2 regions of the Arthrobacter sp. NPDC058192 genome follow, and region 2 is predicted to be linked to the other one. Evidence: riboswitches for the same ligand, from Rfam matches in the RefSeq annotation. Region 2 holds a riboswitch; the other holds the start of a gene.
The links. Region 2 has a riboswitch for S-adenosylmethionine ahead of ACFVVK_RS18635 (methionine ABC transporter ATP-binding protein). Riboswitches for the same ligand answer to the same signal wherever they lie in the genome.
Positions count from the first base shown of each region.

Region 1: another riboswitch for S-adenosylmethionine. It lies ahead of ACFVVK_RS16655 (bifunctional o-acetylhomoserine/o-acetylserine sulfhydrylase); the one in region 2 lies ahead of ACFVVK_RS18635 (methionine ABC transporter ATP-binding protein).

Region 1 is NZ_JBHVVJ010000017.1:51,687-58,283, reverse strand. Features, by position in the region: gene ACFVVK_RS16660 (homoserine O-acetyltransferase) at 1-768, opposite strand, end outside; SAM riboswitch class IV at 780-895, opposite strand; gene ACFVVK_RS16655 (bifunctional o-acetylhomoserine/o-acetylserine sulfhydrylase) at 968-2,284, opposite strand; SAM riboswitch class IV at 2,346-2,461, opposite strand; gene ACFVVK_RS16650 (VOC family protein) at 2,690-3,328, shown strand; gene ACFVVK_RS16645 (CPBP family intramembrane glutamic endopeptidase) at 3,439-4,206, opposite strand; gene ACFVVK_RS16640 (histidine phosphatase family protein) at 4,315-4,995, shown strand; gene hutI (imidazolonepropionase) at 5,031-6,242, opposite strand; gene ACFVVK_RS16630 (NAD(P)/FAD-dependent oxidoreductase) at 6,254-6,597, opposite strand, start outside.
Region 2 is NZ_JBHVVJ010000021.1:24,294-30,890, reverse strand. Features, by position in the region: gene ACFVVK_RS18650 (MetQ/NlpA family ABC transporter substrate-binding protein) at 1-428, opposite strand, end outside; gene ACFVVK_RS18645 (NtaA/DmoA family FMN-dependent monooxygenase) at 472-1,908, opposite strand; gene ACFVVK_RS18640 (methionine ABC transporter permease) at 2,006-2,671, opposite strand; gene ACFVVK_RS18635 (methionine ABC transporter ATP-binding protein) at 2,664-3,476, opposite strand; SAM riboswitch class I at 3,610-3,699, opposite strand; gene ACFVVK_RS18630 (CoA-binding protein) at 3,787-4,212, opposite strand; gene acs (acetate--CoA ligase) at 4,497-6,597, shown strand, end outside.

The sequences.
Region 1 (6,597 bases), on a different contig from region 2:
TGCCGCGGAGCGGTAGGTGATGTGTGCGATGCGGCGGGCGAGCGCGAGTCCGGCCTCGGGCTCCGGACCGCCGTAGTAGTCCCCTCCGTTGTAGTGGGGGTCCTGGCGGATGGCCAGGGTCTGGGCCTGCGCGAAGGCAATCTGTTCGGCGGTGCTGCTCGCGCCGACGGAAATCACGGCGCAGCGCCGGACCCGTTCGGGGTACGTGACCGCCCACTCCAGGGCGCGGGCACCGCCCAGCGAGCCGCCGAGCACGGCAAACCAGCAGTCGATGCCCAGGGCGTCAGCCGCCCGCGCCTCAGCCGCGGTGGTGTCCCGCAGCGTGACGAGGGGGAACCTCGATCCCCACGGCCGGCCGTCGGGGGCGGGCGAGGAGGGGCCCGTGGAACCCGAGCAGCCGCCCAGGATGTTGATCGACACGACGAAATACTTGTCGGTGTCCACGGGGGCGCCGGGACCTGCCAGCTGTTCCCACCAGCCGGGTTCCTCGCTGGCACCGCGGGTGACGTGGGTGTCGCCCGTCAGCGCATGTTCAATCAGGACGGCATTGGAGGCGTCGGCGTTCAGGGTCCCCCACGTCTCGAAGGCCAGGACCGCGTCCGGCAGGGTGACGCCGGATTCGAGCTGCAGATCACCGATCCGCACGTACTGGACGATCCCGTCCGGCGCCCGGAAGGCCGTGCCCTGCGGGGCCTCCGTGCGGCCGGCGGCACCGTTGCGGGACGGTATGGTCTGGGGTTCACCGCTGCGGTTGAGGGCAATCGTCATCTGAGGACCTATCTTCGCGCTTGCCCGCCGTCAGCAGACCGGCAGGCCAGGTCTTCACCCGGGGCACCCCGCCGCAAAAGGAGGGTTGCCGGCCAGCAAGCCGGGGCTGTCGCTGGCACTCATGACCTTGTACGAGTGTACGAAACCGGGTGCGGAAATGACGAAGATTGTGACTTCCGTATGACAGCACGGCGGTTGGCTACGCGCCCTTGGCAGCCCGGAATCCTGCGTCGAGGTCAGCGAGGATGTCGTCAATGTGCTCCAGGCCGACCGAGAGCCGCACCAGCCCCGGGGTCACACCGGCCACGGCCTGCTGCTCGGCGGAGAGCTGGCTGTGGGTGGTCGACGCAGGGTGGATCACCAGGGAGCGGACGTCGCCGATGTTCGCGACGTGCGAGTGCAGTTCAAGGGCATCGACAAACCGCTTGCCTGCCTCGGCCCCGCCGGCGATATTGAACCCGACGACGGCGCCGGTCCCCAGCGGCCCGTACTTGCGTCCGCGCTCGTACCAGGGGCTGGACGGCAGCCCGGCGTAGGCGACCGATTCGACGTCGTCCCGTTCCTCCAGCCACTGCGCAACCTTGGTGGCATTGGCCACGTGGCGTTCGACCCGCAGGCTCAGCGTTTCGATGCCCTGGGCGATGAGGAAGGCGTTGAACGGGGACACGGCCGAGCCGAGGTCGCGCAGGAGCTGGACCCGGGCCTTGAGAATGTAGGAGAGGTTGGCGCCCAGTGCACCGTCCTTGCCGAGGTCGCGCGCGTAGACCAGGCCGTTGTACGTGGGGTCCGGGGTGTTGAAGCCGGGGAACCGGCCAGGGTCCTTGCCGAAGTCGAAGTTGCCGGAATCGACGATCACACCGGCGATCGCGGCGCCGTGGCCGCCGAGGTACTTGGTGGCGGAATGGACGACGATGTCCGCGCCCCACTCGATCGGGCGGATGAGGTAGGGGGTGGAGAGGGTGTTGTCGACGATCAGCGGCACGCCGGCCTCGTGCGCCACCTTGGAGACGCCTTCGATGTCCAGCACGTCCTGCCGGGGGTTGGAGACCACTTCGCCGAAGAACAGCTTGGTGTTCGGCTGGACGGCGTCCCGCCACTGGTCCAGGTTGTCGGGGTCCGCCACGAACGTCACGGAGATGCCGAACTTCTTCAGGGTGTGGGCCAGCAGGTTGTAGGTTCCGCCGTAGAGGCTCGGGCTGGCCACCACGTGGTCCCCGGCTTCGGCGATGTTGAGGATCGCGAAGGTCTCGGCGGCCTGGCCGGAGCTGAGCAGCAGGGCCGCGAGCCCGCCTTCCAGACTGGCCACGCGCTGTTCCACAGCGTCCTGGGTGGGGTTGCCGATCCGGGTGTAGATGGGGGCGATTTCGGCGAGCGCGAAGCGGTTCGCGGCGCTTTCGGCGCTGGGGAAGACGAACGACGTCGTCTGGTAGATCGGGAGGGACCGCGCGCCGGTGGCGGGGTCCGCCTCCTGGCCGGCGTGGATCTGGCGGGTTTCAAAGGACCAGGCAGTCGACATTGATGCTCCTCGAGGAACTGGGCACAGCACCGGACGGGGCCGTCGGCCCGGACCGGCGCAGGCGCCGCGCTTGCCCTCCGGCGGACGCCGGAAGGCCGGGTCTTCACCCGGGGCACCCCACCGCGATACGAGGGTTGCCGGCCAGCAAGCCGGGGCTGTGCGCTGGCACTCATGACCTTGGCTATCAGTGTAGGAACGGCCGAAGACCGCTGGATAGCTTTGTGACAAAGATGAAGATGACGGCTTTTCCAGGCACCCAACGGCTGTCTGCACCCGGGATGCCGGCCGGCAATCCCCGGACTGGCGCGGCCTATGCTGACTTGGCCGACATCACCGGGAGGACATCCCACGTTGGGAAGGTCACCCTAAGCTGAGAGGTCCATCACAAAATGCCAAGATGAGGTCATGCGCATGGATCACGTCTCTTACGCCTGTGAACACGATGGCTTGGCAGCCACCACTGAACGTATTGCATCTGCCCTCGGCGTCGAAGCCGTGAAGGGTGGAGTCCACCCCCGTTTCGGGACCCGCAACATGATTATCCCGCTCGCCGGACACAAGTACCTGGAAGTCGTCGAGGTCCTGAACCACCCGGCGTCGGACAAGGCGCCCTTCGGCCAGGCAGTCCGGGCCCGCTCGGAGGCTGGCGGCGGCTGGATGGGCTGGTGCGTCGAAGTTGACGACCTTGCCCCGTTCGAGGACCGACTCGGCCGCTTGGCCGTCAATGGCAACCGGAAGTTCCCCGACGGCCGCGAACTGGTCTGGAAGCAGATCGGGATCCTGGGGCTCATCGCCGACCCCCAGGTGCCCTACATGCTCAAGTGGGAGGGCGACCCGGAGCTTCACCCCTCCAACGCCTACGCCAGCGAGGTCAAAATGTCAGCGCTGACCATTGCCGGCTCGGCAGAGCGCGTGACGGAATGGCTGGGCGAACCCGTGGAGAAGCCGCTGGACGACGTGGCCGTGCACTGGATCGCACCGCACGGCACGCCCGGAATCCTCTCCGTCACGTTTGAGACCACCACCGGGGCCGTCACGATCTAAAGCTCCGGCTGCCACAAGCTTCGGCCGCCATCTTGCAGGTGCCAACGTTGTCACCCGCAAGATGGCGGCCGAATTCCTTTTAACGGCCGTCCCGGCGGCCGGCCCGCCCGTCAGCCCAGGCCGACCGCCCTGCCGAACAGGCTGAATCCCACGAACGCCACGGTATCCAGGATGGCGTGGGCGATCACGAGCGGCATGATCCGCTTGGTCCGGGTGTAGACGAGGGCGAAGACCACGCCCATCACGGCGTTGCCGATGAACGGCCCGAACCCCTGGTAGAGGTGATAGCTGCCGCGGAGCACGGCGCTGGCGGCGATGGCCGCGGGCATGCTCCAGCCCAGCTTCCCGAGCCGGTCCAGCAGGTAGGCCACCACAATCACTTCCTCCACCACCGCGTGCCGGATCGCGGACAGGACGAGCACCGGCACTGTCCACCAGTACGCGTCCAGTGCGCTCGGGATGATCGACGTCGTGATGCCCAGCGCCCGGCCGGCGGCGTAGAGTCCCAGGGACGGGATCCCGATGGCCGCGGCGAGCCCCAGGCCCTGCAGGAGGTCCTTGCCGGGCCGGGCGAAGTCGAAACCGATCCTTCGGAACGCCGAGGTGCCACGCTCTCCCGCGGGCCAGTGCTCGGTGAGGAAGTAGATCACGAGCGCCACGGGGACCAGGGCAAAGACGATGTCCAGCAGCTGGTAGGTGAGGTCGAAGTATTCCCGCGTGCTTTGCGACCGGTTCAGCGTCGAGGTGCCCTGGGCCAGCGGCGCCCTGGTCATCTTGTCCAGCAGCTGCACCACGGAGTACACCGCGGACTGCCCCAGGGACAGTCCCAGGACAATCAAGACTTCAAACCGCAGCCGACGGCGGGAGGGAACCAGCATGTTCCTATCTTGCCAACAGTAGCCGATAGTTTGCTGGTGCCCGCGCGGCACCGGCTGGTTCAGTCCCGCCGCGTCGCGGGCCTGGTGCGAGCCCTATGCTTGGGGTCTATGAGTGCGCCCCGGAAAATCATTATGATCCGGCACGGGCAGTCCGCCGCCAATGCCGACACCTCGATCTACAACCGTGTTCCGGACTACCGGATTCCGCTGACTCCGCTGGGACTGCAGCAGGCGAGGGCCGCCGGGGAAGAGGTCCGCCGCCAGCTCGACGGCCGGCGGGTGTGTGTCTACGTGTCCCCCTACCTGCGCGCCTACCAGACGCTGGAGGCGCTGGATCTCGGCCCGCTCGTGGAACGGGTCATCGAGGAGCCGCGGCTGCGCGAGCAGGACTGGGCGAACTTTCAGATCGCCGGCGACATCGAGGACCAGAAGGAGCTCCGGAACGCCTACGGCCACTTCTTCTACCGCTTCCGCGAGGGCGAGTCCGGTTCGGATGTGTATGACAGGATTTCCTCGTTCATGGAGACCCTGCACCGGCACTGGTCCAAACCCGGATACGCCCCGAATGCGCTGTTCGTGACACACGGACTGACCATGCGCCTGTTCTGCATGCGCTGGTTCCACTGGTCGGTGGAGTATTTCGAGTCGTTGAACAACCCCGAGAACGCCGAGGTCCGCACCCTGCTGCGCACCTCGCGCGGCAAGTACGAGCTCGACAAGCCCTTCACGCAGTGGGAAACGAAGCGGGTGGACGAAACCGTCCTCGACGCCCCGCCGATGATCTTCTAGGCCCCCCGGCCACTCCGGTGCCGGTCCGGCGCCGCCTAGCGCACCGGCTGCGCGATGCCGGCCCGCCAGACGGCGTGCGTCAGCGGGACGCCGGGCCGGTAGGCCAGGTGCGTGGCCGACGGCGCGTTGAGCAGGTGCAGGTCCGCCCGGTGTCCGACGGCGATCGAGCCCACCGCGCGTTCGCCGTCGACGTCGTTCCCGGACTCCCGGCCCAGGGCCAGCGCGCCGCCGTAGGTCGCGGCGCGCACCGCCTCATGGACGCTGAGCCGCATTTGCAGCACGGCCGTGGTGACGCAAAACGCCATGGAGCTGGTGTAGGACGTGCCCGGATTGCAGTTGGAGGCCAGCGCCAGCTGCACGCCGGCGTCGAGCAGCTCCCGGCCGGGGGCCAGCGGCTGCCGGGTGGAGAGGTCGCAGGCCGGCAGGCAGGTGGCGACCGTGCCGCGGGTGCCGCTGCCGCCGTCCCAGCCGGACCAGCTGGCGGCGAGGGCGTCAATATCCGCGGCCGACAGGTAGTTCACGTGGTCCACGCTCGCGGCGCCGAACTCCACGGCCAGCCGGACGCCGGGTCCCTCGCCGAGCTGGTTGCCGTGGACCCGCAGCCCCAGCCCGGCGTCCTTGCAGGTTTGGAGCACGCGGCGGGACTGGTCCTCGTTGAAGGCGCCCCGCTCGCAAAAGACGTCGGCCCAGCTCACGTAGGGCCGGACCGCGGCCAGCATCGGCCCGCACACCAGCTCCGTGTAGTCCTCCGCGTCCATCCCCGCCGGCACCAGATGCGCTCCCAGGTAGGTGACCTCGTCCGCGACCGTGGACGCGATCCGGGCGCTGCGGGCCTCGTTCTCCACATCCAGGCCGTAGCCCGTCTTTGTCTCGAGGTAGGTGGTGCCCTGTGCCACGGCCTCGGCGACCCGGCCCAGCGCCAGCCGGGTCAGGTCGAAGTCGCCGGTGTTCCGGGTGGCGCCCGTGGTCACGGCAATCCCGCCGGCGCTGTAGCTCTCCCCCGCCATCCGGGCCTCGAACTCGGCGGTGCGGTCCCCCGCAAAGATCAGATGGGTGTGGGAATCGACCCAGCCGGGCAGGAGCGCCCGGCCCCCGGCGTCCACGGCCTCATCCGCGGCAGGGGCTCCGGCCGCGGGCCCGAGCCAGGAAATCCGCTCACCCTCGACCACCACCGCGGCGTCGCGGAGGACGCGGTGGTCCGCGTCCTGGGTCATCAGTTCGGCGATATTGGTGATAAGGGTGCTCATGAATCCATTCTTCAGCGCCGGATGGACCAGCGGGTCGCGGCGAGCGCCTCCGCCGTCCGGGATGCCGGACCGGCCCCGGCGGGGGGCGAGGCGGCAGCGCCCTGCCCGGCCAGGATCAGCCCGGCGGCCAGTTCGGCGAGGCCGGACGAGGTCTGGAAGCCGTACCCGCCCTGCCCGGCGAGCCAGAAGAAACCGGGGGCCTCGGCGTCGAACCCCACCACCGGGACGCCGTCGGCGGCTTCGGTCCGCAGCCCGGTCCAGGCCTTACTGATGCCGTGGATCCCGAGGGTGGTGATGGCGTTGAGCCGGGCGATGAGCCGTTCGATGTCCCCCGGATACGGCCGGGCGTCTTCCG
Region 2 (6,597 bases):
GGGATGCCGATCTTGGCGCCGTCCGGCAGCTCCTTCAGGGACTTGTACTTGTCAGACCAGATCCCGCCCGGTGCGCTGTAAACGTAGAAGAGTCCCACGTTGTCCAGGCCCTTGTCCTGGTTGAACTGCTTGAGGTAGGCGTTGTGCTGGAAGAAGTTGGCGTCGAACTCGCCGTTGGCCACAGCCAGGTTGGGCTGGATGATGTCGGTGACGTACGTGGGCTCGAGGGTCCAGCCCTTGGCTTCGAGCAGCTTCTGGGCAATCTTGGTGGGTTCCTGGTACGGAGCCGACTCGGTGACGATGATCTTGATCGTCTTGTTGCCGCTGGCGCTGGCAGAGCCGCCAGCGAGGCCGCAGCCGGTCAGTGCCGCGGCGGAGGCCGCGCCGGCACCTGCGAGGGCAAACTTGAGGAAATTTCTACGCTGCATGTTGTTTGGTCCTTTTTGTGGTTCTAGGTTTTAGCTGTCCGCGTTAGGCGGTAACGGTGACGGGCTTGTTTTCGGCTGCCGCGGAGAACTCGGCGAAGGCCCCCCGGAAAGCCGCGGCGGGATGGCGTTCATTGAGGCGCGGTCCGGCGCCGAAGAGCTTCTCGCGCAGGGTTCCGGGCGCGTATTCGGCCTGGGCGAGGCCGCGGCTGCGCAGCTCCGGCAGTACGCCGTCGATGAAGTCGGTGTACGAGCCGGGGATGGTCTGGTTGATGATGTTGATGCCGTCGATTCCGGCGTCCTGCCACTCCTCGAGGCGGTCGGCAATCTGTTCCGGCGTCCCCACCACGCGGTTGGCCCGGCTGCGGTAGAGTGCGATGTCGCGGAGCGTGGGGTTGCCCCCGCGGACCGAGGCACGGATGGCCGTGAGGTGGCCCTGGCTGCCTTCGGTTTCCAGGTCCCCGAGCGGGGTGTCCAGCGGCAGGCCGCCAAGATCGACGCCGAAACCGCCGCCAACGTGGGCCAGCAGGGCTTCAATGTCGAGGCTGTCCTCCAGTTCGTCCGCCTTGCGCGCGGCCTCGGCTTCGGTCCCGCCGACCACGAAGTGCATTCCTTGGAGGAACTTCACGTCGTCGGGGTGGCGGCCGGCGGCGGCGGCCTGTTCGCGGACGGCCGCGGTGTACTTCGCCGCAACGTCCGTGTTCGGCGCGAGGGTGAAGGTGGCCTCGGCGTTGGCGGCGCAGAACTGCTGGCCGCGGCCGGAGCTCCCGGCCTGGAAGAGCACCGGGGTGCGCTGCGGCGAGGGCGCCGAGAGGTGTGGCCCGTCGATGGAATACCGGGGCCCGCGGTGGTAGATCTTGCTGACTTTCTCCGGGTCGGCGTGGACACCGGTGTCCTTGTCGCCGAGCAGAGCATCGTCTGCCCAGGAGCCTTCCCACAACTTGTAGGCGGCCTCGACATATTCGTCGGCCCAGTCGTAGCGTTCGTCGTGCTTGGTCAGCTCGGTGGCGTTGAAGTTCTTGTGGGCGTTTTCCAGCACGCTGGTGACGATGTTCCAGGCCACCCGGCCGTCGCTGAGGTGGTCCAGGGTGGACATCTGCCGGGCGAACTGGAACGGGTGGCTTTGGATCACCGACGACGTCGCGGCGAGGCCGATGTCCCGGGTTCCGGTGGCAAGGGCGGACAGCAGAATGAGCGGGTCGTTGGACGGCACCTGCAGGCCCTTTTTCAGCAGCGATGCCCACCCGCCGTCGTAATCGCCGTAGAGACCCGCGACGTCGGCGAAGAAGATCGCGTCGAACTTGGCGTCTTCGAGCTGGCGGGCCAGGTCGGTCCAGAGCTTGAGTTCGTTGAACCGGTGCTGCTGTGCTTCCGGGCGCCGCCACTGCCCGCCCATGATGTGGCTGGTGGTGTTCATCACGAAGGCGCTGATCAGCAGGCGGGGGCGGGGTCCGTCGAAGCGGGTACTGGCGTTTGAAGTCATGGGGTGCTTTCCGCTGTGTGCTGGGAGGGGGGAAGGTCGCAGCCGGTCAGGGGCCCTCGTGAGAGCCGCTTGTCACCGCCGCAAGTAGAGCCTTTGGTCAGAGCCGCTTATCCAGGCGCCGGGCGATGTAGGAGCCGCCCAGCTGAACGAGGGTGACCAGCAGGATCATCAGGACAATCGCCGTAATCATGAGCGGCGTTTCGTAGCGGTAGTAGCCGTACCGGATCGCGAAGTCTCCGATGCCGCCGCCGCCCACCAGGCCGGCCATCGCCGAGTACGAGATAAAGCTGACGGTCATGATGGTGATGGAACTGACGATGCCTGGCTTGGCCTCCACAATCAGGACGTCGCGCACGATCTGGGACCGGCTGGCTCCCATGGACCGGGCCGCCTCAACCACTCCGCCGCCGAGCTGGCTGAGGTTCTGCTCCACGAACCGGGCAAAGTACGGGATGGCATTGATGCTCAGCGGAACAATGACGGCGGCCGTGCCGATGGTGGTGCCGACGATGAACCTGGTGACGGGAATGATGGCGATCAGCAGGATCAGGAACGGGAACGAGCGGAGCAGGTTGACCAGTCCGTCCAGGACTCGGTGCAGCTTTGGCTTGTGCTTGAGCCCGTTGGGACCGATCGTGTACAGCAGGACACCCAGGGGTGTGCCGAGGAGTACGGCCAGCGGAATGGCCACCAGGAGCATGGTGAGGGTCTGCCCCATGGCGACGCCGATTTCGGGCAGGACTTCCAGTATGCGGTCAAACATTGATCAGGTCCTCCGAAGCGACTGTGGTGTGGGCGGCGTCCCTTCCGGAGCGGTCCAGCTGGATCTCATCGGAGATCAAGTAGCGGCCGATCGACGTTGCCGGGTGGAAGTCGGGGCGCTGGAGTTCGGTGAGATCAAACCGCTCCACCACCCGGCCGTCTTCCATCACAGCGACGTTGTCGGCGATCGCCTTGATGACGTTCATCTCGTGGGTGACCACCACAATGGTGATGCCGAATTCGGCGTTGACGTCGGCGAGGTACTGCAGGACCGACGACGTCGTGCGGGGGTCAACTGCCGACGTCGGCTCGTCGCAGAGCAGCACCTTGGGCCCGGTGGCCAAGGCACGGGCGATCGCCACGCGCTGCTTCTGGCCGCCCGAGAGCTTGGTCGGATACGTGGACGCTTTGTCGGCGAGGTCCACAATGGCCAAGGTTTCGGCGGCGCGGCGGCGGCGTTCTGCCTTGCCCACGCCGGCGAACTTCAGGGACAGCTCCACATTTTCTTGGGCTGTGAGGTTGTTGAGCAGGTTGAAGTGCTGGAAAATCATGCCGATGTCGTGCCGCTTGGTCCGGAGCTCGGCGTCGGAGAGGGTCACCAGGTCAACCCCGTCCACAAGGACCCGTCCGGATGTCGGACGCTCCAGGAGGTTGATGTTTCGCAGCAGCGTGGACTTTCCGGCACCGGAGAACCCGATGATGCCCTGGATGGTGCCCCGCTTGATGTGCAGGCTGACATCGTCAACGGCCGTGAAGCGGCCGCCCGCCGAGTCAAAGGTCGTGGTGACGTTCTGGATCTCAATCACAGGTCATCACCTGCTTGGGGTCGCGCCGCTGCCTGCGTGTTCATGAATTCCTTCGGGCTCGCCCGAGGAAAGCCCTGAGCCTTGGGCCCCGGCTCCGCTAGGCGAAGCCGATGAGCCTACGGAACACAGAGGTTCTCCATCGGTCCTGGCGGTAGCACCTTCCTCAAGGAGGGGGTTGCTGCGGCGTCACTGAGCCAGATCTCTCGGCCGCTCGGGATGGTTACCACCCCATCTCACACGGCACATGACGGAAACGGAAAAAGCCGGTCACATTTTGTAACCGACTTTTCCCTCACGCTATTGGGGGCAGCTAGATGCCGATGTGCCACCCTTCGCGGGCCGGGCACGCGTTCACCACCACGTCCAGTCCCGCGGCTTTGGCGCGCTCCACCGCGGCGTCATCGAACACGCCCAGCTGCAGCCAGACCGCTTTGGCACCAACTGCGATGGCTTGGTCTATGACGGCCCCGACCTTGTGCGAGTTGACGAAACAGTCAACGACGTCGATCGGGTGTTTCTGGTCTGGGATCTCCGCCAGTGAGCGGTAGCCCTTCTCGCCGTGGACATCGTCGCCGGGCAGGTTGACCGGGATAATCTCCATTCCCATCCGGTCCCGGACGTAGAGGGAAACGTCATAGGCTGAACGCCACTCATTGGTGGTGAGACCGACCACCGCCCACACGCCTTTGGTTCGCATGAGGCGGTCAATGACTGCCGGATCGTTAACGTGAGTCATGCCTTCAGCCTACGCCTGCAGCGATTCGGACGCAGGGCCGAACAAATGAATGAAACACCGCACCAGCGGCCTCGATGAACGAATATTACAGCCCCGAAGACGCCGATTTGGCGGAATCGTGCAACTCGGCTCTAGTTGATACTGACCATCCCGAGCGGCCGAGAGACCTGGATCGATGAAGCCGCAGCAACCCCGGTGACGTGGGACGACCATTCCCGCTGAACGGTTCCCGTGGAGAACACGCGAACACGAGGTGCTACTGCCAGGACCGATGGAGTGCTGCAATGACCCCTGAGATTTCTTCCGCCCTGCCCACCCTTGCCCGTACTCCAGGCGAGGCAACCCTCCAAACCCCTTCGGACGCGACGGCGAACGAAGCAGGGCTGCGTGACGCGCCCGGCTCCTCTCGCGGCTCTTCGGGATGGTCCCTGACCGAGCCCACGGACGGCGCAGTGCACGGCGTCCCCATTGACGGACCGGCGCGTCACCGCGGCACCACCCCCCGGCACAGCGGCGCAGCCACTGCAGGGACCCTCCAGGCTGAGTCGATTGCGTTCTGGGAAACCCAGGCCCTCCGTCTTGACTGGGCGGACCTGCCGGCCGGTCCCACAGACGGCGGCAAGCCCTGGCACACCGCACACCGCCGCGTCCCGGCCGACATCGAGGCCGGCACCGGCCCGCAGATCACCTGGTTCGAAGGCGGCAGGCTCAATGTCGCCTACAACTGCGTCGACCGCCATGTAGCGGCGGGGCGCGGAGACAAGGTGGCCCTGCACTTCGAGGGCGAGCCCGGTGACCGCCGTGCCGTGACCTACGCCGAACTCCAGCGCGAGGTGTCCAAGGCCGCCAACGCCCTCCTGGACCTGGGCATCACCAAGGGCGACCGTGTGGTCATCTACCTCCCGGTCATCCCCGAAACCGTGATCATTACGCTTGCCGTGGCCCGCATCGGCGCCATCCATTCCCTGGTCTTCGGCGGCTTCTCCGCCGAGGCTTTGAGGTTCCGGGTGGAGGACACCGGCGCCAAGCTCCTGGTTACCACTGATGGACAGTTCCGCCGTGGCACCGCCGTGCCGGTCAAGGACAACGCGGATGCCGCCGTCTCCGGCGACAACGCGATCGAGCACGTCCTGGTGGTCAACCGGACCACCCCGACGGATGAGCTCGGGACCGTCCCGATGACCGCGGGCCGCGACGTGTGGTGGCACGACGCAGTCGGGACCGCCTCCGACGTCCACGAAGCCGAAGCGTTCGACGCCGAGACGCCGCTGTTCATCATGTACACCTCCGGCACCACCGGCAAGCCCAAGGGCCTCGTTCACACCTCCGGCGGCTACCTCACGCAGGCGTCCTGGAGCTTCGAGCACCTGTTCAGCAACCCCGACCCCGCGCTGCGGGACCAGGACGTGCACTGGTGCACGGCCGACCTCGCCTGGGTCACCGCGCACACCTACGAGCTCTACGGCCCGCTCTCCAACGGCGCCACGCAGGTCATCTTCGAGGGCACACCCAACACCCCACACCCGGGCCGGCACTTCGAGATCATCGAACGCTACGGGGTCACGCAGTACTACACCGCGCCCACCCTGGTCCGTTCCCTCATGGGCTGGTTCCCGGCCGGCGTCCCGGAGACGTACAACCTCTCCTCCATCCGGTTGCTCGGCACGGTGGGCGAGGCCATCAACCCCGAGGCCTGGCGCTGGTTCCGGGCCAACATCGGCGCCGGCACCGCCCCGGTCGTGGACACCTGGTGGCAGTCCGAAACCGGCGCCACCATCCTCTCCCCCGCACCGACGGACGCCGCGTTCAAGCCCGGCTGCGCGGCCCGCCCGCTGCCCGGCGTCAGCACACGCATTGTGGACGACGCCGGCAATACGGTTGCGCCGGGCGTTCAGGGTTTCATCGTGGTGGACTCCCCCGGCCCGGCGATCGCCCGGACGGTCTGGGGGAACCCGCGCCGCTACTTCGATTCGTACTGGCGCCAATACGCCGAACAGGGCTGGTTCCTGGCCGGTGACGGCGCGAAGTACGACGACGACGGCGACATCTGGATCCTCGGGCGGGTCGATGACACCCTCAACGTCTCCGGACACCTGCTCTCCACCATCGAGATCGAGTCGGCGCTCGTCTCCCACCCGGACGTGGTGGAGGCCGGCGTCTGCCCGGTCGCGGACCCCAAGACCGGCCACGCGATCGTCGCGTTCGTGGTGCTGAAGGATTCGGCAACCACCGAGGACATAGCGTCCGCATTGAAAGCCCACGTCGCGAAAGCGATCGGGCCGATCGCCAAGCCGCGCGACGTCGTCGTCGTTCCCGATGTGCCCAAGACCCGCAGCGGCAAGATCATGCGCCGGCTGCTGACCCAGCTGTTCGACGGAACCACGC